One region of the Microbispora hainanensis genome, then DNA from elsewhere that is predicted to be linked to it. Evidence: riboswitches for the same ligand, from Rfam matches in the RefSeq annotation. Region 1 holds a riboswitch; the other holds the start of a gene.
The links. A riboswitch is a leader RNA that binds a small molecule or an ion and turns the genes downstream of it on or off. The one in region 1 is predicted to bind S-adenosylmethionine.

Region 1 (9,410 bases):
AACACGCCGTACATCCAGTTCGTGCTGACCGACGTGCAGACGGCCGTGATCGGGGACGTCGCCGTGATCACCTGCGCGGAGAACATCCTCACGGCCGCCGACACCGACGAGCCGGGCTTCGCGGCGGGCCGGGTCGTCGCCTCCAGCACCTATGTGCGCACCGGGACCGGCTGGCGGCTGTGGCTCTACCACGGCTCACCGGTGCTGCAGAGCGACGACGACGAGGAGGACCAGGAGCAGTGACGGCGCGGGCGGCGACCGGTCGGGACACCGTGCGGCTGGTGGGCCTGCGGGCCCGCGGCAGGCACGGCTGCCTGCCCGCGGAGCGCGAGCTGGGCCAGGAGTTCGTGATCGACGTGGCCCTGTCGTTCGACACCGCTCCGGCGGCGGCGGCCGACGACCTCACGCTCACCGTGGACTACGGGGCGCTGGCGACGGAGCTCGTCCGCATCGTGGAGGGCGAGCCGGTCAACCTCATCGAAACCCTCGCAGAGCGGCTGGCGGCGGCCTGCCTGGCCCACGAACTGGTCGAGGAGGTAGAGGTCAGCGTGCACAAACCGGCGGCGCCCATCCCGCTGCCGTTCGGCGACGTGGTGGTGACGATCAGAAGGGGCCGCGCATGAGGGTCGTGATCGCGCTCGGCAGCAACCTCGGCCGCCGTATGGAAAACCTCCAGGGAGCCGTCGACTCGCTGTTCGACGCCCCCGGGCTCACGTGCGTGGCGGTGTCGCCGGTCTACGAGACCGATCCGGTCGGCGGCCCCGAGCAGGGTCCCTACCTCAACGCGGTCGTCGTCGCCGAGAGCCTGCTCGACCCCCGTACGCTGCTCGACCGCGCGCACAGCGTGGAGAACGCGTTCGGCCGCGAGCGCAGGGAGCGGTGGGGCCCGCGCACGCTCGACGTGGACCTCATCACGGTCGGCGACCTCACGTCGGACGACCCCGAGCTCACGCTCCCGCACCCTCGGGCGCACGAGCGGGCGTTCGTGCTGGTTCCGTGGGCACAGGCCGATCCGGCGGCGGTGCTGCCCGGACGCGGGCCGGTGGCGGACCTGCTGGCCGGCACGGACCAGAGCGGGGTGCGGCCGCGGCCCGACCTCGTGCTCGAACCCCCGGCCTGAGACGAGGAGACCCCGATTGAAGCCCACCAACCCCGGCGTGCTCGTCGGTCTCGTGCTCGTGTTCGGTCTGCTCACCTGGGGACTGCTGCTGCGGTTCTACTCCACGGTGCCGACCCTGCCGTGGACCGCGATCCCCACCACGCTGCTGCTGGCCATCGGTGAGGCGTACACGGGGTGGCTGACCCGGGCTCGGATCCTGCGCCGCCCGAACACCAAGCCCGTCGAGCCGCTGGCCGTCGCCCGCCTGGCGGCGCTGGCCAAGGCCACGGCGTACGCCGGAGCGGCGTTCGGCGGTATCTTCGCCGGGTTCGTGGTGCACGTGCTCGAACTGCTCGACCTCGATCAGCCTCGCCAGGACGCGTTCGTCGGCGGCGGGTCGTTCGTGGCCTGCGTGATCCTGATCTGCGCGGCGCTGTTCCTCGAACACTGTTGCCGGGTGCCCGGCGAGCCCTCCGGGGAAGCGTAACCGGCTACTTGTCGATGTCGCCCACCACGAAGAACATCGAGCCGAGGATGGCGATCATGTCGGATACCAGGTTGCCCGGCAGCATCTCCCGCAGCACCTGGATGTTGTTGTAGGAGGCGCTGCGCAGCTTGAGCCGCCAGGGCGTCTTCTCGCCGCGCGACACGAGGTAGTAGCCGTTCAGGCCGAGCGGGTTCTCCGTCCAGGCGTACGTGTGGCCCTCGGGCGCCTTCAGCACCTTCGGCAGCCGCTGGTTGATCGGCCCCGGCGGCAGGTGCCGCAGCCGCTCCACGCAGGCGTCGGCGAGGTCGAGGGAGACCTTGACCTGTTCGAGCAGCACCTGGAACCGGGCCTGGCAGTCCCCGGCCGACCGGGTCACGACCTTCACCGGCAGCTCGCCGTACGCGAGGTAGGGCTCGTCGCGCCGCAGGTCGAAGTCGACGCCCGAGGCCCGCGCGATGGGGCCGCTCACGCCGTACTGCATGATCGTCTCGCGGTCGAGCACGCCGACGCCGCGGGTGCGGGCCAGGAAGATCTCGTTGCCGGCGATCAGTTCCTCGATGTCGGGCAGCCGCCGCCGCACGGCCGCGACGGCGGCGGTGACGCGGTCGAGCCAGCCCAGGGGCAGCTCCTCCTTCAGCCCGCCCACCCGGTTGAACATGTAGTGCATGCGGCCGCCGGAGATCTCCTCCATGACGTGCTGCAGGGTCTCCCGCTCGCGGAAGGCGTAGAAGACCGGCGTTATCGCGCCGAGCTCCAGGGGATAGCTGCCGAGGAACATCAGGTGGCTGAGCACGCGGTTGAGCTCGGCCAGCAGCGTCCTGGCCCACACCGCCCTGGGCGGGGGCTGCATGCCCAGCATGCGCTCGACCGCGAGCACGACGCCCAGCTCGTTGGCGAACGCCGACAGCCAGTCGTGCCGGTTGGCCAGCACGATGATCTGCCGGTAGTCGCGCACCTCGAACAGCTTCTCCGCGCCGCGGTGCATGTAGCCGACGATCGGCTCGGCGGCCGTGATGCGCTCGCCGTCGAGCACGAGCCGCAGCCGCAGCACGCCGTGGGTGGACGGGTGCTGCGGGCCGATGTTGAGGATCATGTCCTCGGTGGCCAGCTCCCTCGCCTGCACGGCGTCGGCGCCCGCGCCGATCCCCACGATCTGTTCCCGGCGCACGCCCTCCTGCTCGGTCGTCATACCGTCCATGCTTTCACGCTCGCCCCGCACGAGCGAAAGCCTCCGCCGGCTCGGTAACCCCCGTCAGGCGGCGGCGATCTCGCGTAGGGCTTCGATGAGGCGGTCGACGTGTTCGGTGGTGGTGCCGATGCCGATCGAGGCGCGTACGGCGCTGACCGTGCCGTCGGCGCAGCCGCCGTCCTGCCCGCCGCCGAGGAGGTGGCGGACGAACGGGTGGGCGCAGAACTTGCCGTCCCTGACGCCGATGCCCCAGTCGCCGGACAGCGCCTCGGCGACCTCCCGGGCCGTACGGCCCTCGACGACGAACGACACGATGCCGACGCGCGGGTGATCCTGACCCCACAGCGACAGCTCGCGGACGCCGGGGATCGTGGCGAGCCCGGCGCGCAGGCGGGCGAGCAGCCGCTCCTCCTCGCGCACCAGCGCGGCCCAGCCGGTCGCGGTCAGCGCGTCGCAGGCGGCGGCGAGCGCGATCGCGCCGAGCACGTTGGGGGTGCCCGCCTCGTGCCGCGTCTCGGGGTCGTCGCTCCACTCGGTGGTCTCGCCCACCGACCGTACGGCTCCGCCGCCGCGCAGGTACGGGTCGGCGTCGGCGAGCCAGTCGGGGCGCCCCACGAGCACCCCGGCGCCGAACGGGGCGTAGAGCTTGTGCCCGGAGAAGGCCACGTAGTCGAGGTCGAGCGCGGCGAGGTTGAGCCCGCGGTGGGGGACGAACTGGGCGGCGTCCACAGCGATCCGCGCGCCGTGCCGGTGGGCGATGTGGGCCAGCCCGGCGATCGGCCACAGCTCGCCGGTGACGTTGGAGGCGGCGGTCACGACGAGCAGGGCCGGGCCCTCGATCGCGGCCAGCGCCTCGTCGGCCGCCCGGAGCGCCTCGCCGGGGAAGGCGGGCGGCGCGAGCCGTACGGCGTCGGGCCAGGGCAGCAGCGACGCGTGGTGCTCGGTCTCGAACACGACGACGGTTGTGCCCTGCGGGAGGCTGCGGGCCAGCAGGTTCATGGCGTCGGTCGTGTTGCGCACGAAAATCAGGGCGTCGCCGGGGCGGGCGCCGACGAAGGCCCGCACGGTGTGCCTGGCCTGCTCATATCTGGCGGTCGTGAGCTGCGAGGCGTAGCCCGCACCCCGGTGGACGCTGGAGTAGGCCGGCAGCGCCGCCGCGACGGCGGCGTTCACCGGCTCGAGACAGGGCGCGCTCGCCGCGTAATCGAGGTTCGCGTACGGCACGAGCCTGCCACCCTTGACGGGCACCTCCAGATCGGCGCCGACGACGGCCGGCAGGAGGACGGGGGCGAGCTCGGGCTCGTCGGAGATGCGGGTGACGGCCTGCTGGACGAACGTGAGTGCGGACAACGCCAAGCCTCCTCGGGTCGGGGACCCCGGCCATGGCGTCGGAAGGCGGAGCCCGCGCTTGCCCGGCACACCTCGTGCCGAGCCCGGTCCTCACCCGGGGCACCCCGCCGCGAGCGCGAGGGTTGCCGGCCAGCAAGCCGGGGCTTGACGCTGGCACTCATGACCTGGACGGCACTATAACCCGGCACCTCCCTCCGGGCGCAAGTGCGGATGACCCGGGCGGAGTCAGTCGTCGCCGACCGTGACCCCCAGGACGTGGGCGAACATCGGCGCGAGCTGCATCAACTGGACGCCGCTGATGGTCGCGCCGCGCAGCGCGTCGTAGCCGTCGGAGATCCCCAGCGACACCGCCCCGCGCAGGTCGACCCGGGACATGCGGGCCTTGTCGAACCGCACCCGTTCGAGCGTGGAGCCGGGGAAGGCGACGCCGGTCAGCGTGGCGCCCGCGAAGTCCACGTCGCGCAGCGTGCACTCGACGAACGAGACCTCCCGCAGGTCGGCCGCGCGGAAGTTGACCGAGTCGAGCTTGCAGCGGTGGAAGAACACCTGGTGCAGCTCGGCGCCGGGCAGCGCCGTGCCGGCCGGGGCGCTCATGACGATCTCCGCGTCCGCCCAGACCGACTCGGTGAGGTCGCCGCCCACCCAGCGCACGCCGTTCAGCCACACGTCGGAGAACCGGGCGCGCCGGTATCGGCCGCCGATGAACGTCACCGAGGTGAACGCCGACTCGATGAACCGGGCGCCTCCGGCGTCGGCGTCCTCGAACTCCTGCCCGTCGAACAGGACCGTGTCGTAGTCGCCGCCGTGATCGAGCCGGCCGTCGAACGGCTCCAGGTGACCGGCGTACGGCAGGTCGCCGAGTTCGCGGGGTTCCCTGCGATGCGGTGCGCGGCGCTTGGGCATCGCCCCAACGTACGCCATGAGGGACCCGTACGCCCGCACTCCCGAGCGAGGCCTTTCATCCGTATTGTTGTCCATTGTGAAGTTTGATCCTTGGAACGCCGAGTTCATCGCGCACCCCTATGACGCCTACCGCGACCTGCGCGACAACGAGCCGGTCAGCTTCTTCGAGCCGACAGGGCAGTGGCTGATCGCCCGCCACGCGGATGTGAACGCGCTGCTGCGCGACCGGCGCCTCGGCCGGTCCTACCTGCACGTGGCGACGCATGAGGCGTTCGGCCGCGAGCCCGAGCCGGAGTTCCAGGAACCGTTCTGGCGGGTGATCCGGGCCGGGATGCTCGACGTCGAGCCGCCGGTCCACACGCGGCTGCGCCGCCTGGTGTCCAAGGCGTTCACGCCCCGCATGGTCGAGTCGCTGCGCCCCCGCGTACGGAAGATCGCGACCGAGCTGACCGAGGCACTGGTCGAACGCGGCGGCGGCGACCTGCTGGCCGAGGTGGCCGAGCCGCTGCCGGTCACCGTGATCGCCGAGATGCTGGGCGTGCCCGAGTCGGACCGGCACCTGCTGCGTCCCTGGTCGGCCGACATCTGCGGCATGTACGAGCTGAACCCCTCGCTGGAGGCCCAGCACACGGCCGTACGCGCGGCCACGGAGTTCGCCGACTACCTGCGCGGGCTGGCCAGGGCGCGCAGGGAGCGGCCGGGCGACGACATGATCTCGGCGCTGGCCCAGGTGGTGGACGACGGAGACCGGCTGACCGAGGACGAGCTGATCGGCACCTGCGTGCTGCTGCTCAACGCCGGTCACGAGGCCACGGTCAACGCCACCGGCAGCGGGTGGTGGGCGCTGTTCCGCAACCCGGGCGAGCTGGAGCGGCTGCGCGCCGACCCCGGCCTGATGCCGACGGCGGTCGAGGAACTGCTGCGCTACGACACCCCGGCGCAGATGTTCGAGCGGTGGGTGCTGGAGGACATCGAGGTCGGCGGGGTGACGATCCCCCGGGGAGTGGAGATCGCGCTGCTGTTCGGCTCGGCCAACCGCGACCCCGAGGTCTTCGCCGACCCCGACCGTCTCGACATCGGCCGCACCGACAACCCGCACATCTCGTTCGGCGCCGGCATCCACTTCTGCCTCGGCGCGCCGCTCGCGCGGGTCGAGATGGCCGAGTCGTTCGGCGCCCTGCTGCGGCTCGCGCCCAAGCTGGAGCTCGCCGAGGAGCCCGCCTGGAAGCCCAGCTACATCATGCGCGGCCTGGAGTCGCTCAAGGTGACCGTCTGAGCGAGCCACCCGAAGCCGCCGAGCCCCGCCGGGTCGATCAGCTCGGCCTCCTGTGAGGCCCGGCCGAGCGCGCGTACATATCCGGCGGGATCGGCGGACGCCTGCGCGAGCGGCGGCCGGGCGCCGGTGACCCCGAGGTCGCGCAGCGCCTCCCGCTGCGTGGTGAGCGTGGTCTCCCACGCCCCCGCCCGCTCGCCTGCCGCCGCGCAGGCGTCCAGCGCGACATGGGCCGTGATGTCGCACGACCCGTCGGGCGTGGCCGGCACCACCGCGCCGTCGCGATATCCCGTGATCGTGCCGAGCGGGGGCCGGTGGCCGTACAGGTGGGCGTAGTCGATCGCGACCGCCGTGCCGCGCGCCAGCCGCGTGATCAGCGAGGCCCACGCCTCGTCGCGCGTACGGCCGATCTCGGCGCGTTCCCCCGGTGAGCGCAGCGGCCACCAGCGTTCCAGCCAGGCCAGATCCTCGGGGCAGGGCGCGGGCCCGAGCCGTTCGTCGCCGGTGGCGGTGTCCACGAGCACCAGGCGAGGGCCGTCCGGCGTCATCTCGGCGACGTCGAGCGGCACGTTGTCGAGCCACTCGTTGGCGATCACCAGGCCCGCGATCCCGTACGGCGCCTCCGGCTCCCAGGCGACGCGGGGATCGAGATCGCCGGGCCGGGGGGACAGGTCCACGGCGGTGACCCGCAGCCGCTCCGCGAGGTCCGGCGGCGCGGCGGCGAGCACGCGGGCGGCCAGCAGGCCGTTGCCGCTGCCCATGTCGACGAGATCGACCGGGTCGGGGCGGCCGAGGTCGGCGTCGGCCCGCCGGAGCAGGCGCAGCACGGCCTCCGCGAAGACCGGTGAGGCATGCACCGACGTGCGGAAGTGCCGGTCGGGACGCTCCTGTATATAGAAGCCCTCCGCGCCGTAGAGCGCCCGCCGCATGGCCTCCCGCCAGGTGACCTCCACACCGGTGTACGTTACCGACACGCCGGGGCCGTGACGAAAAGTAGTCACTTTCGTACTTATGGCTCAACATAGGCCCGTGAGAAACGGGACAAAATCCGACCGTTGGGCCACGCCCGGGCCGGCGGGAGCGCCGCCGCTACGCTGAACCGAGGGGAGGCGTCATGGACACAAGTGACCGCCCGGCGCGGCTCGCCGTGGGAGTGCTCGGCGCGGGACGGGTCGGCTCCGTGCTCGGAGCCGCGCTCATGCTCGCGGGCCATCGCGTGGTGGCGGCCAGCGGCGTATCCGACGCGTCGGCGCGGCGCGCCGCCGACCGCCTCGGCCTGAACCTCAGCAGGCCGGACGAGGTGATCGCGCGGTCCGAGCTCGTGCTGCTGACCGTGCCCGACGACGTGCTGCCGGGCCTCGTCTCCGGCCTCGCCGCAACCGGCGCCGACCTGCGCGGCAAGCTGCTCGTGCACGCCAGCGGCGCGTACGGCCTGGGCGTGCTCGACCCCGCTGCCCAGGAGGGGGCGCTGCCGCTCGCGCTCCACCCCGTGATGACGTTCACCGGCAGGAGCGACGACCTGACCCGGCTCAACGGCTGCTCGTTCGGCGTCACCGCGCCCGACATGCTGCGGCCGGTGGCCGAGGCGCTGGTGATCGAGATGGGCGGCGAGCCCGTGTGGATCGCCGACCGCGACCGCCCGCTCTATCACGCCGCCCTGGCCGGCGCCGCGAACCACATGGTGACGTTGGTCGCCGAGTCGCAGGAACTGCTCGCGAAGATCGGCGTGGACCATCCGGGCCGGATGCTCGGCCCCCTGCTCAGCGCGGCACTCGACAACGTGCTGCGTCTCGGCATCAGCGGGCTCACCGGGCCCGTGGTCCGCGGCGACGCGGGCACCGTGCGCAAGCACGTAGACGCGCTCATCCTGGCCGCCCCCGAGGCCGCGGACGCGTACGTCGCCCTGGCGAGGCTCACCGCCGACCGGGCGCTCGCGGCGGGCCTGCTCAAACCGGAGGCGGCCGAACGCCTGCTGGACGCCCTGGGAGGGAACATATGGACCTGACCGTCGCCGCCGACCGCGCCGCCCTCGACAAGGCGAGGGACGAGCTCGGCCCCGGAAGGATCGCCCTGGTCCCCACGATGGGGGCGCTCCACGAGGGCCACCGGTCGCTGCTTCGGCTGGCGCGCGAGCACGCCGACCACGTGGTCGTGAGCGTGTTCGTCAATCCCCTGCAGTTCGGTCCCAACGAGGACTTCTCCCGCTATCCCCGTACGTTCGACGCCGACCTCCAGGTGTGCGAGGAGGAGGGCGTGGCCGTGGTCTTCGCGCCCTCGGCCGAGGACATGTACCTGCCGGACCGCCAGGTGCAGGTCTCGGCCGGCGGCATGGGCGGCGTGGTCGAGGGAGCGTTCCGGCCCGGCCACTTCGACGGCGTCCTGACCGTGGTGCTCAAGCTGTTCAACCTGGTGCGGCCGGACGTCGCGGTCTTCGGGCAGAAGGACGCCCAGCAGCTCGCGCTGATCCGGCGGATGGTGGCCGACCTCGACGTGCCGGTGTCGATCGTCGGCGCCCCGACCGTGCGGGAGCCGGACGGCCTCGCCCTGTCGAGCCGCAACAGGTATCTGTCCGAGGCCGACCGCCGCACCGCGCTCGCGCTGTCGCGGGCGCTGCGGGCCGGGGCGGCGCGGGCCGGGACCGCCGGGCCGGCCGGGATCCTCGACGCCGCCCGGGCCGTGCTGGAGGAGGCGGCCCGCTTCGACCCGCCGCTGCTGCTCGACTATCTGATCCTGGCCGACCCCGCGACGTTCGCCCCGGTGGCCGAGGACCATCGCGGCGAGGCGATCCTGGCCGTGGCGGCCAAGGTCGGCACCACCCGTCTCATCGACAACATGGTGCTGACCCTGTAGGGCTACCGGGTAGGGGTATCGTACGAGGCCGCGGCGCCCCCCTCTGCTGCGCGGGCTCGGCCGCACCCGGCCCCTGGCGCGCTCCGGGCGGCGTCTCCGGCCGGTGCCCTCAGCCGTCCCCGGGTCGGCGGCGTGGTCTCGGCCTTCCCCGCTGCGTGAGACTCAGACGTTCCGCGCCTGCAGCGTGAACCAGAAGGTGGGGAACGGGTTCGTCCCGGGCGTGACGTCGACCAGCTCCCAGCCCTTGAACCTGGCACGC
Region 2 (9,410 bases), 370 kb from region 1:
CGACCGGGTGCTGCTGGTCCCGGCGACGCTCGCCAAGGGTCTGGAGTACGACCACGTGATCGTCGTCGAGCCGGCCGCGATCGTGGAGGCGGAGGAGCGTGGCCTCGCCCGCCTCTACGTGGTCCTCACCCGGGCGGTAACGTCGCTGACCGTCCTGCACGACCGCGATCTTCCGGAGGAGCTGCGATGACCTCTCCCGACGTACGCGTCCGCTATGGAGCGCTCGACGACGTCCCGGCCGTACTGCGGTTCTGGCTTGAGGCCGCGGAGAACACCGACAGGCACGACGACGCGGGCAAGGTGGTGGCCCTGATCGAGCGCGATCCCGAGGCGCTGCTCGTCGCCGAGATCGACGGCCGCATGGTCGGCACGCTCATCGCCGGATGGGACGGCTGGCGCGCCCACCTCTACCGGCTCGCCGTGGACCCCGCCCACCGGCGCATGGGCATCGGATCGCTGCTGATCCGGGCCGCCGAGGAGCGGTTCAGGAAGTTCGGCGCGTTCCGCGCCGACGCGATGGTCCTGCACGACAACGCCCTGGCGCATCACGCCTGGACTGCGGCGGGATACACGATGCAGACCGACTGCGCCCGCTGGGTCAGACGCCTCACCTGACGCGTTCAACGGGAAAGGGCGGTTCCCCCGAGGGGAACCGCCCTTCCGTTGAGACGAAGCAGGCAGATGGATCAGAAGTCCATGTCGCCGCCGCCGGGCATGGCGGGGGCCTTCTCCTTCTCGGGCTTCTCGGCGATGACGGCCTCGGTGGTCAGGAACAGCGCCGCGATGGACGCCGCGTTCTGCAGCGCCGAGCGGGTGACCTTGGCCGGGTCGATGATGCCGGACTCGAACATGTTGACGTACTCGCCGGTCGCGGCGTTGAGGCCCTCACCAGCCGGGAGGTTGCGGACCTTCTCCACCACGACGCCGCCCTCGAGGCCGGCGTTGACGGCGATCTGCTTCAGCGGCTCCTCAAGGGCCTTGCGGACGATCGCGGCACCGGTGGCCTCGTCGCCGTTGACCTCGAGCTTGTCGAACGCGTTGGCGCCGGCCTGCAGCAGAGCCACGCCACCACCGGGGACGATGCCCTCCTCGACCGCGGCCTTCGCGTTGCGGACGGCGTCCTCGATGCGGTGCTTGCGCTCCTTGAGCTCGACCTCGGTGGCCGCGCCGGCCTTGATGACGGCGACGCCGCCGGCCAGCTTGGCGAGGCGCTCCTGGAGCTTCTCGCGGTCGTAGTCGGAGTCGGTGCGCTCGATCTCGGCGCGGATCTCGTTGACCCGGCCGGCGATCTGCTCGGCGTCACCGGCGCCGTCGACGATCGTGGTCTCGTCCTTGGTGACGACGACCTTGCGGGCGCGGCCGAGCAGGTCGAGGGTGGCGTTCTCGAGCTTGAGACCGACCTCCTCGGAGATGACCTGGCCACCGGTGAGGATGGCGATGTCGCCCAGCATGGCCTTGCGGCGGTCGCCGAAGCCCGGAGCCTTGACGGCGACGGACTTGAACAGGCCGCGGATCTTGTTGACGACCAGGGTGGCCAGGGCCTCGCCCTCGACGTCCTCGGCGATGATGACCAGCGGCTTGCCGGACTGCACGACCTTGTCGAGCAGCGGCAGCAGGTCCTTGTTGGCCGAGACCTTGGAGTTGACGATCAGGATGTACGGGTCCTCGAAGACCGCCTCCATGCGCTCGGGGTCGGTCACGAAGTAGCCGGACACGTAGCCCTTGTCGAAGCGCATGCCCTCGGTGAGCTCCAGCTCCAGGCCGAAGGTGTTGCTCTCCTCGACGGTGATGACGCCTTCCTTGCCCACCTTGTCCATCGCCTCGGCGATGAGGGCGCCGATCTCGGTGTCGGCGGCGGAGATGGAGGCGGTGGAGGCGATCTGCTCCTTGGTCTCCACGTCCTTGGCGAGCTTCGACAGCTCCTCGCTGACGCGCTCGACGGCGGCCTCGATGCCCTTCTTCAGCGCCATCGGGTTCGCACCCGCGGCGACGTTGCGCAGACCCTCACGGACCAGCGCCTGGGCGAGCACGGTAGCCGTCGTGGTGCCGTCACCGGCGACGTCGTCGGTCTTCTTGGCGACTTCCTTGACGAGCTCGGCGCCGATCTTCTCCCACGGGTCCTCGAGCTCGATCTCCTTGGCGATGGAGACACCGTCGTTGGTGATCGTGGGGGCGCCCCACTTCTTCTCCAGCACGACGTTGCGGCCCTTCGGGCCGAGGGTCACCTTCACGGCGTCGGCGAGCTGGTTCATACCGCGCTCGAGACCGCGCCGGGCGTCCTCGTCAAACGCGATCATCTTGGCTGCCATTAGGCTAGACCTCCCAGTAGCAGGGTGTCTTCACGGACCGAGCCGACGCCCGCGACGGCATGGACCCGCTATCCCTGCGCGGGCCCCATCGCCCCGATCCCGATTGTTGTCACTCTCGACCTCAGAGTGCCAAACAAGTATTTAGCACTCTACCCCTGAGAGTGCAAGCGGAAGCCATGCTGACCAGCTTGTACGGTATGTCCGGAGCATCCCTTCGGTGCGCCGCGCCACCTGCCGAGACTCACCAGCCGAGCCGGCCGAGACCAAGGGGCCAGGCTCCCTCCGGAGCACCACACTCACCGGCCTGAACCGCGGGGCCGAGTAAGGCAAAGAAGGCGTACAGCAGGCGGAAGGCCCGGTGCGCGGGGTCGCGCACCGGGCCTTCCGTAGGTCGATGACGGGATCAGACGGCGCGTACGGCTTCCGCCTGCGGGCCCTTCTGACCCTGCGTGATGTCGAACTCAACCCGCTGACCCTGCTCGAGGGCCTTGTAGCCGTCCATCAGGATTGCCGAGTAATGGACGAACACGTCCTTACCACCGTCTACCGCGATGAAGCCGTAGCCCTTGTCCGCGTTAAACCATTTGACGGTGCCCTGCGCCACTTCCGACTCCTCTTGCTGGGCTGGGGACCACACCCAAGAAGCCCCCGGTTTTGTCGATCGACATCGACCATACCCGTGTCAAGCCGTAGGACAACAGAGTCAATCCGCAAACTACTACTTGGCGTTCGCTCAAAGCGGGACCGAAGAATATTCACTTTACTGTTTAATAGTTGAGAGCTGCACCATTTGCCATGGCACCGTATGACTTCTCCACCCACAGAAGCGCATGTCAGGTGCTCGGCCCCGGTGCGGCGGCTCAGCCTCCGGCGACGGCGGGGATGACCGAAATCTGCACTCCGTCCGGCGTGGCGGTGTCCAGACCCTCGGCGAATCGGACGTCCTCTTCTCCGACGTAGACGTTGACAAAACGCCGGATCTTACCGGTCTCGTCCAGGATGCGCCCGCCGATGCCCGGGTAGTCCGCGTCGAGCTTCTGCAGGACCTCGCGAAGCGTTCCTCCCTCGCCGCTCACCTCCGCGGCCCCGTTGGTGTACGTCCGGAGAATCGTCGGAATCCGCACGGAAACGCTCATTGTTCGCTCGCTTTCGTTACTGCCGATGGGCCTTTTGAAACGCTTTCAGTTGGCGAATGCCGCACGGAACGCGTCGAGAGAGGGACGGATGACGGCGGTGGGACGGGCGTGCTCGGCCACCGCGTCGAGCGTCTTGAGCCCGTCGCCGGTGTTCAGCACCACGGTCTCGGCGTCCGGGTCGAGGCGGCCCTCGCGGACCAGCTTGCGCAGCACGCCGACCGTGACGCCGCCCGCGGTCTCGGCGAAGACGCCCTCGGTCCTGGCCAGCAGGCGGATCGCGTCGACGATCTCCTCGTCGGTCACGTCCTCCACCGCGCCGCCCGTCCGGCGCGCGATGTCGAGCACGTACGGCCCGTCCGCCGGGTTGCCGATTGCCAGGGACTTGGCGATGGTGTCGGGCCGCACCGGCTGCACCACGTCCTGCCGGGCCTTGAACGCCCGGGAGACCGGCGAGCAGCCCTCGGCCTGCGCACCGAAGATCCGGTAGGGCCGCTCCTCGACCAGCCCCAGCTTGATCAGCTCACGGAAGCCCTTGTCGATCTTCGTGAGCTGCGAGCCGGAGGCCACCGGGATGACGATCTGGTCGGGCAGCCGCCAGCCGAGCTGCTCGGCGATCTCGTACGCCAGCGTCTTGGAGCCCTCGGCATAGTAGGGCCGGAGATTGACGTTGACGAAGCCCCACTTCTCACCCAGCTCGTCGCCGATGAGCTCGGAGCAGAAGCGGTTGACCTCGTCGTAGGTGCCGTCGATGGCGACGAGGCGGCCGCCGTACACCGCGGCCATGGTCACCTTGGCCGGCTCCAGGTCGGCGGGGATGAACACGCAGGAGTCCAGCCCGGCCCGGGCGGCCGCCGCGCCCACCGCGCCGGCGAGGTTGCCGGTGGAGGAGCACGACAGGGTGTGGAAGCCGAAGTTGCGCGCGGCCTCCAGCGCGATCGCGACGACCCGGTCCTTGAAGGAGTGGGTCGGGTTGCCGGAGTCGTCCTTGACGTGCAGCGACCGCAGGCCCAGCTCGGCCGCCAGCCTGTCGGCCTTCACGAGCTTGGTCCAGCCTGGCTGGAGGTTGGGCTTGGCCGTCACGCCGGCGGGAACGGGGAGCAGGGAGCGGTAACGCCAGATGTTCGCCGGGCCGGACTCGATGTCCTCCCGACGGATCTCGCCGAAATCGTACGCCACCTCAAGGGGGCCGAAACACTCCGTACAGGCGAAAATCGGGCCGAGTTCGTAAAGAGCGCCACATTCACGACACGAAAGTCCGGTGGCGGGGCCGAACTCGACGGTGTTCGCGGGAGTGCTAGCGGCAGTGCTGGTGTGCGCCATGAAGCGAGGCCTTTCCCTCATCTTCGCTCGCGACCACCTTGGCCACGAGCCGGAATTGGCACCTGTCCCGGCCGGGCCTCGTGGGCACGAGTTCGACACCGGGGAGGTTGCCGGGGCTTCGCAGGGCCGGTCCCTCCACCCCTCTGGATGAGCATGTTCAGTTGTAGGACCTTCCAGAGAAGGTCCTTAAGTGCCCCTCCTGCCAATCTTTGCCCCGTCGCGTCACCCAGAGCGGCACCTCGCGGCGTTGTCGTCGTCGCCCGTGGCCTCCGGCTACGAGCTCCTCCTCCGCCTTGCGATGCACCAGTCTGGCCATCGCCCCGTGCGGGCAAATCTTGTCAGTCGCGGCACTAGCACTGTACCCCGGCGTCCCCGGTGTCCGTTCTGACGTCTCATATGGCGAGACGTTTTGTATCAGCCGTACGCCTCGCCGAGGGCGCTCTGCACGTACTTGCGCGCTTGGTGGATGCGGGACTTGACCGTCCCGAGGGGGATTTTGAGCTGGTCGGCGACCTCCGCGTAGTCGAGCTGGCAGATGTCGCGCAGCACGAGCGCCTGGGCGAGGTCGGGCCGCTCGGCCTCCAGCGCCTCCATCGCGTCGAGCAGGTCGAGCCGCGAGCCGGCGATGACGCTCACCCGCCGGGGATCGGGCCGCTGCTCGGGCAGCTCCTCCACCTGTTCGGACGAACGCCGCTTGAGCGAGCGATAGGTGGTCCTGGCGCAGTTGACGGTCACGATGTGCAGCCAGGTGCTGAACCTTGCCCGCCCCTCGAACCTCGCGATGTTGCGCGCCACGGCGAGCAGCGTGTCCTGCGCCGCCTCCTCGGCGTCCTGCCGATACGGTAGAAGCCTCTCGCAGTGCCGCAGCACGTCGGGCTCGATGCGCCGCAGCAGTTCGCCGAGCGCGCGATGGTCCCCCCGGGCAGCAGATCGGGCCAGGTCCTCGGTGGTGTCGTCCAGTGCCATGCCGTATCCAGCCCTCCCGCGATCGGTTGACATCCTATTGACGGAGGTCGGCTTTTATTAATCTTCCGGCATGCGCGCCCGCTCTGATCGAGGGAACCCGAAGATGAGCAGCACCGTTCTGATCGCGTCCAACCGGGGCCCGGTGTCCTTCACGCTGTCTGAAGACGGCGGCCTGACCATGCGCAGGGGCGGCGGCGGGCTCGTCTCCGGCCTGTCCGAGGTGGTCAAGGACACCGACGTCCTGTGGGTCTGCGCGGCGCTGTCGGACGGCGACCGGGGGGCGGTGCGCCGGACGCACGGCGGGCGGCTCGACCGGGCCTTCGACACGGGCCCGATCCGCATGCTGGACATTCCGCCCGCCGTCTTCCACCGGGCCTACAACGCCGTGGCCAACTCGACCCTGTGGTTCGTCAACCACCTGCTTTACAACACGCCCTTCTCCCCCGAGTTCGGCACGCGGTTCCGCCGCGAGTGGGAGTCGTACCGCACGTACAACGGCGCGTTCGCCCTGGCCCTGGCCGAGGAGGCGGCCCACCGGGCGCGCGTCATGGTGCAGGACTACCACCTGACGCTGACCCCGGCGATGCTCCGGGTCGAGCGGCCCGACCTGCGCATCGCCCACTTCTCGCACACGCCCTGGGCGCCGCCGGAATACTTCGCACTGCTGCCCGAGGACGTCGTGGCGGAGGTGCTGACCGGCATCCTCGGCGCCGACCACGCCGGATTCCTCACCGCGCGCTGGGCCCGCGCCTTCATGGACTGCTGCGAAGCCCTGCTCGGCGCCGACGTCGACCACGCCGCCCGGACGGTCACGTACGAGGGGCGGACCACCAGGATCGGCGTGCACCCGCTCGGCGTGAACGGCGAGGCGCTGCTGGCCCGGGCCGCCGAGCAGGACGTCGAGTCGCACATGTCCGTGATCAGAGACCTCGTGGGCGACCGCAAGCTGATCGTGCGCATCGACCGCACCGAGCTGTCCAAGAACATCGTGCGCGGCCTGCGCGCCTACCAGGAGTTCCTGGCCACCCACCCCGAATGGCACGGCCGGGTCGTCCACCTAGCGTTCGCCTACCCCTCCCGCCACGACCTGCCGGAATATCGCGAATACACAGCGGCCGTGCAGCGCTGCGCCAAGGAGATCGAGGACGAGTACGCGACCGAGGACTGGGACCCGCTGATCCTCAACGTGAACGACGACTATCCGCGCTCGCTGGCCGCCTACCGGCTGGCCGACGTGCTGCTCGTCAACCCGATCAGGGACGGCATGAACCTGGTGGCCAAGGAGGGTCCGATCCTGTCGCCCCGGTGCGCGCTCGTGCTGTCCCGCGAGGCGGGCGCGGCGGCCGAGCTGGGGGCCGACTCCCTGCTCGTCAACCCCTACGACGTGTCCGGCACCGCTGCGGCGCTGCACGACGCGCTGACGCTGCCCGAGCAGGAACGGCTCAGGCGCGGCCTGCGGCTGCGCGAGGCCGCCACCGCCCTGCCGCCCCAGCGCTGGTTCGACGACCAGCTCGCCGCACTGCCCTGATCCCGGCCGACCCCGCCCGGCGCTGACGTGCCGTCGCCTTGCGCTGATCCGGTGCGGGTGCTGTACGCCACAGCGTCCGGCCCTCGTCCCGGATGATCGGCTGCGCTAGCCTTGCCTGACTTTGGACCGCAACATAAAGGTCATCAGGGACAGCCCCACCTGGTTGATCTATCTCCAGCTCGCCACCTTCGCCACCTACCTCTACGGCCTGTCCGCCGCCCTCCCCCTCCTGCGCGCCGAGCTCGGCGTCTCCCAGGCCGTCGCCGGGCTGCACGGCACCGGGATGGCGCTGGGCGGCATCGCCGGCGGGCTGGCCCTGCCGGCGCTGACCAGGCGATTCGGACGGCGCGTCGTCACCTGGGCCGGCCTGACCGGGATGAACGCCGGGGTGCTCCTCGTCGTGTTCGGACACGCCCTCCCGTTCACCCTGGCCGGTTTCACGCTCGCCGGCTGCTGCGGTTCGACGGCGCTCTACGTGATGATGGCGGTGCTCAGCGACCACCACGGCCAGGCTGGGGCGGCCGTCATCAGCGAGGCCAACGCGGTCGGCGTGATCGCCGGAATCGCCACCACCTACGCCTTCAGCGTGGTGGCCGAATCACCGGCCGGCTGGCGGCCCGCGCTGTTCGTGCCGGTGGCCTCCACCCTCCTGCTGGCCCTGCTCATGGGCCGGATCTGGGTGCCATCACCGTCCGCGGCGGTGCCAGAGGGGCCGGGCAGCGGCACAATGCCGGAGGCATCAGATGGCAGGGCGCCGTACGGCTGGCGCTTCCACATCGCCGGGGTGGTCCTGCTGTGCTGCGTGGCCATCGAGTTCGCCTTCAACCTGTGGGCCGCCGAGCTGCTCTCCCAGCGGACCGGGTTGTCGCCCGGCCTGGCGGCGACCGGGCTGAGCGCGATGCTGGCCGGCATGGCGGCAGGCCGGTTCGGCGGCGCCCGGCTGGCCCTGCGCTTCGCGCCGGGTTCGGTGCTGCTCGGCTCGCTCGGGGTGACCCTGGCGGGCTGGGCGCTGTTCTGGGCCGGGACCTCGGCGCCGGTCTGCTACGCCGGGCTCGCGCTCAGCGGGCTCGGCATCTCGGTCCAGTTCCCCATGGGCCTCACCCGCATGATCGAGGTGTCGGGAGGCCGGCCGGACCAGGCGTCCGGCGCGGCCTCGATCTGGGCGGGCGTGGGCTCGGGCAGCGGGCCGTTCGTGCTCGGCGCGCTGGGCGACGGCTTCGGGACGCACACGGCGTTCCTGCTCGCGCCCGCCCTGATCGCGGTGGCCGCCGGAGGAGCGGCCGCCTCCCGGACGCGTTCCTAGCGCCGTCCATCGACGCGCGTGGAGGGAGCGGAGCGGAAGGGAGCGAGGACCGCAGCGAAGGCCCAGCGAAGCGGGTTTCGCGAGGACCGGAGCTTCCTTGCGGCGCAGTGACCGACTTGCCCAAGATCCGGCGACACGTCCACCAGGCACCACCAAGAACCAAAGCCCCCCGCACAGCGACCGACGTGCCCCAGGCGCAGGCCGGAGCCGGTCGTCAGTGCCAGGTCGCGTTCTTGAGAATCGTGCTCAGGCCCGGGGTCCGCCACTGGTCGATCACCAGGATCTTCGACATCGGCAGATACCATTCGCGCTGGTTGTAGCGGGCCCTCACCTTGCCCGAGGTCATGGTGCCGCAGGTGCCCGCCCAGTCGCGGTAGTACGCCTTGTGTCCCGGCCCGATCTGCCGCAGCCCCTTCTCGGCGAGCGTGGTCCTGCGGATGACGAGGTTCTTCTTCACCGGGCAGGGCCCGACGTCGGTGGCCGGATAGAACGGGCCGTCCGGCGTGTACTTCTGGAACAGCTCGTGGCCTATGGCGATGGCCTTCGGCCCCATGATCCAGAAGCTGTGGCAGCCCGAGTCGCGGAAGCCGTACATGTCCGTGCCCTTGGTGGGGCACGAGCCGGTGATGACGCGCAGCCAGTCCTTGCGGACGGCGTCGACCTTCCAGGACGACGGGATCCTCAGCGTCAGCCCCTTGCGCAGATGCAGAGCCTTCGTCGCCGCACTGCCGCTCGCGAACGCCGCCACCGGAGCCGCCATAGACGCCACCGGAGCCGTCATGGACGCCGCCGGAGCCGTCATGGACGCCGCCGCAGACGCCGCAGACGCCGACGGAGCCGCCAGGGAC

Region 2: linked by a shared signal. The riboswitch ahead of thrC (threonine synthase) and the one ahead of OHB01_RS08230 (aminotransferase class V-fold PLP-dependent enzyme) in region 1 are both predicted to bind S-adenosylmethionine.

What each region holds. Positions count from the first base shown of each region.
Region 1 is NZ_CP108086.1:1,808,425-1,817,834, reverse strand. It holds gene OHB01_RS08255 (nuclear transport factor 2 family protein) at 1-243, shown strand, start outside; gene folB (dihydroneopterin aldolase) at 240-623, shown strand; gene folK (2-amino-4-hydroxy-6-hydroxymethyldihydropteridine diphosphokinase) at 620-1,120, shown strand; gene OHB01_RS08240 (DUF3180 domain-containing protein) at 1,137-1,586, shown strand; gene OHB01_RS08235 (NADH-quinone oxidoreductase subunit D) at 1,591-2,775, opposite strand; gene OHB01_RS08230 (aminotransferase class V-fold PLP-dependent enzyme) at 2,839-4,086, opposite strand; SAM riboswitch class IV at 4,175-4,290, opposite strand; gene OHB01_RS08225 (pentapeptide repeat-containing protein) at 4,351-5,028, opposite strand; gene OHB01_RS08220 (cytochrome P450) at 5,105-6,304, shown strand; gene OHB01_RS08215 (SAM-dependent methyltransferase) at 6,262-7,275, opposite strand; gene OHB01_RS08210 (Rossmann-like and DUF2520 domain-containing protein) at 7,416-8,306, shown strand; gene panC (pantoate--beta-alanine ligase) at 8,297-9,151, shown strand; gene OHB01_RS08200 (class I SAM-dependent methyltransferase) at 9,314-9,410, opposite strand, start outside.
Region 2 is NZ_CP108086.1:1,436,964-1,446,373, forward strand. It holds gene OHB01_RS06530 (HelD family protein) at 1-190, shown strand, start outside; gene OHB01_RS06535 (GNAT family N-acetyltransferase) at 187-615, shown strand; gene groL (chaperonin GroEL) at 687-2,309, opposite strand; gene OHB01_RS06545 (cold-shock protein) at 2,713-2,913, opposite strand; gene OHB01_RS06550 (MoaD/ThiS family protein) at 3,170-3,445, opposite strand; gene thrC (threonine synthase) at 3,491-4,765, opposite strand; SAM riboswitch class I at 4,780-4,919, opposite strand; gene OHB01_RS06560 (RNA polymerase sigma factor) at 5,180-5,731, opposite strand; gene OHB01_RS06565 (alpha,alpha-trehalose-phosphate synthase (UDP-forming)) at 5,835-7,259, shown strand; gene OHB01_RS06570 (MFS transporter) at 7,381-8,562, shown strand; gene OHB01_RS06575 (hypothetical protein) at 8,777-9,410, opposite strand, start outside.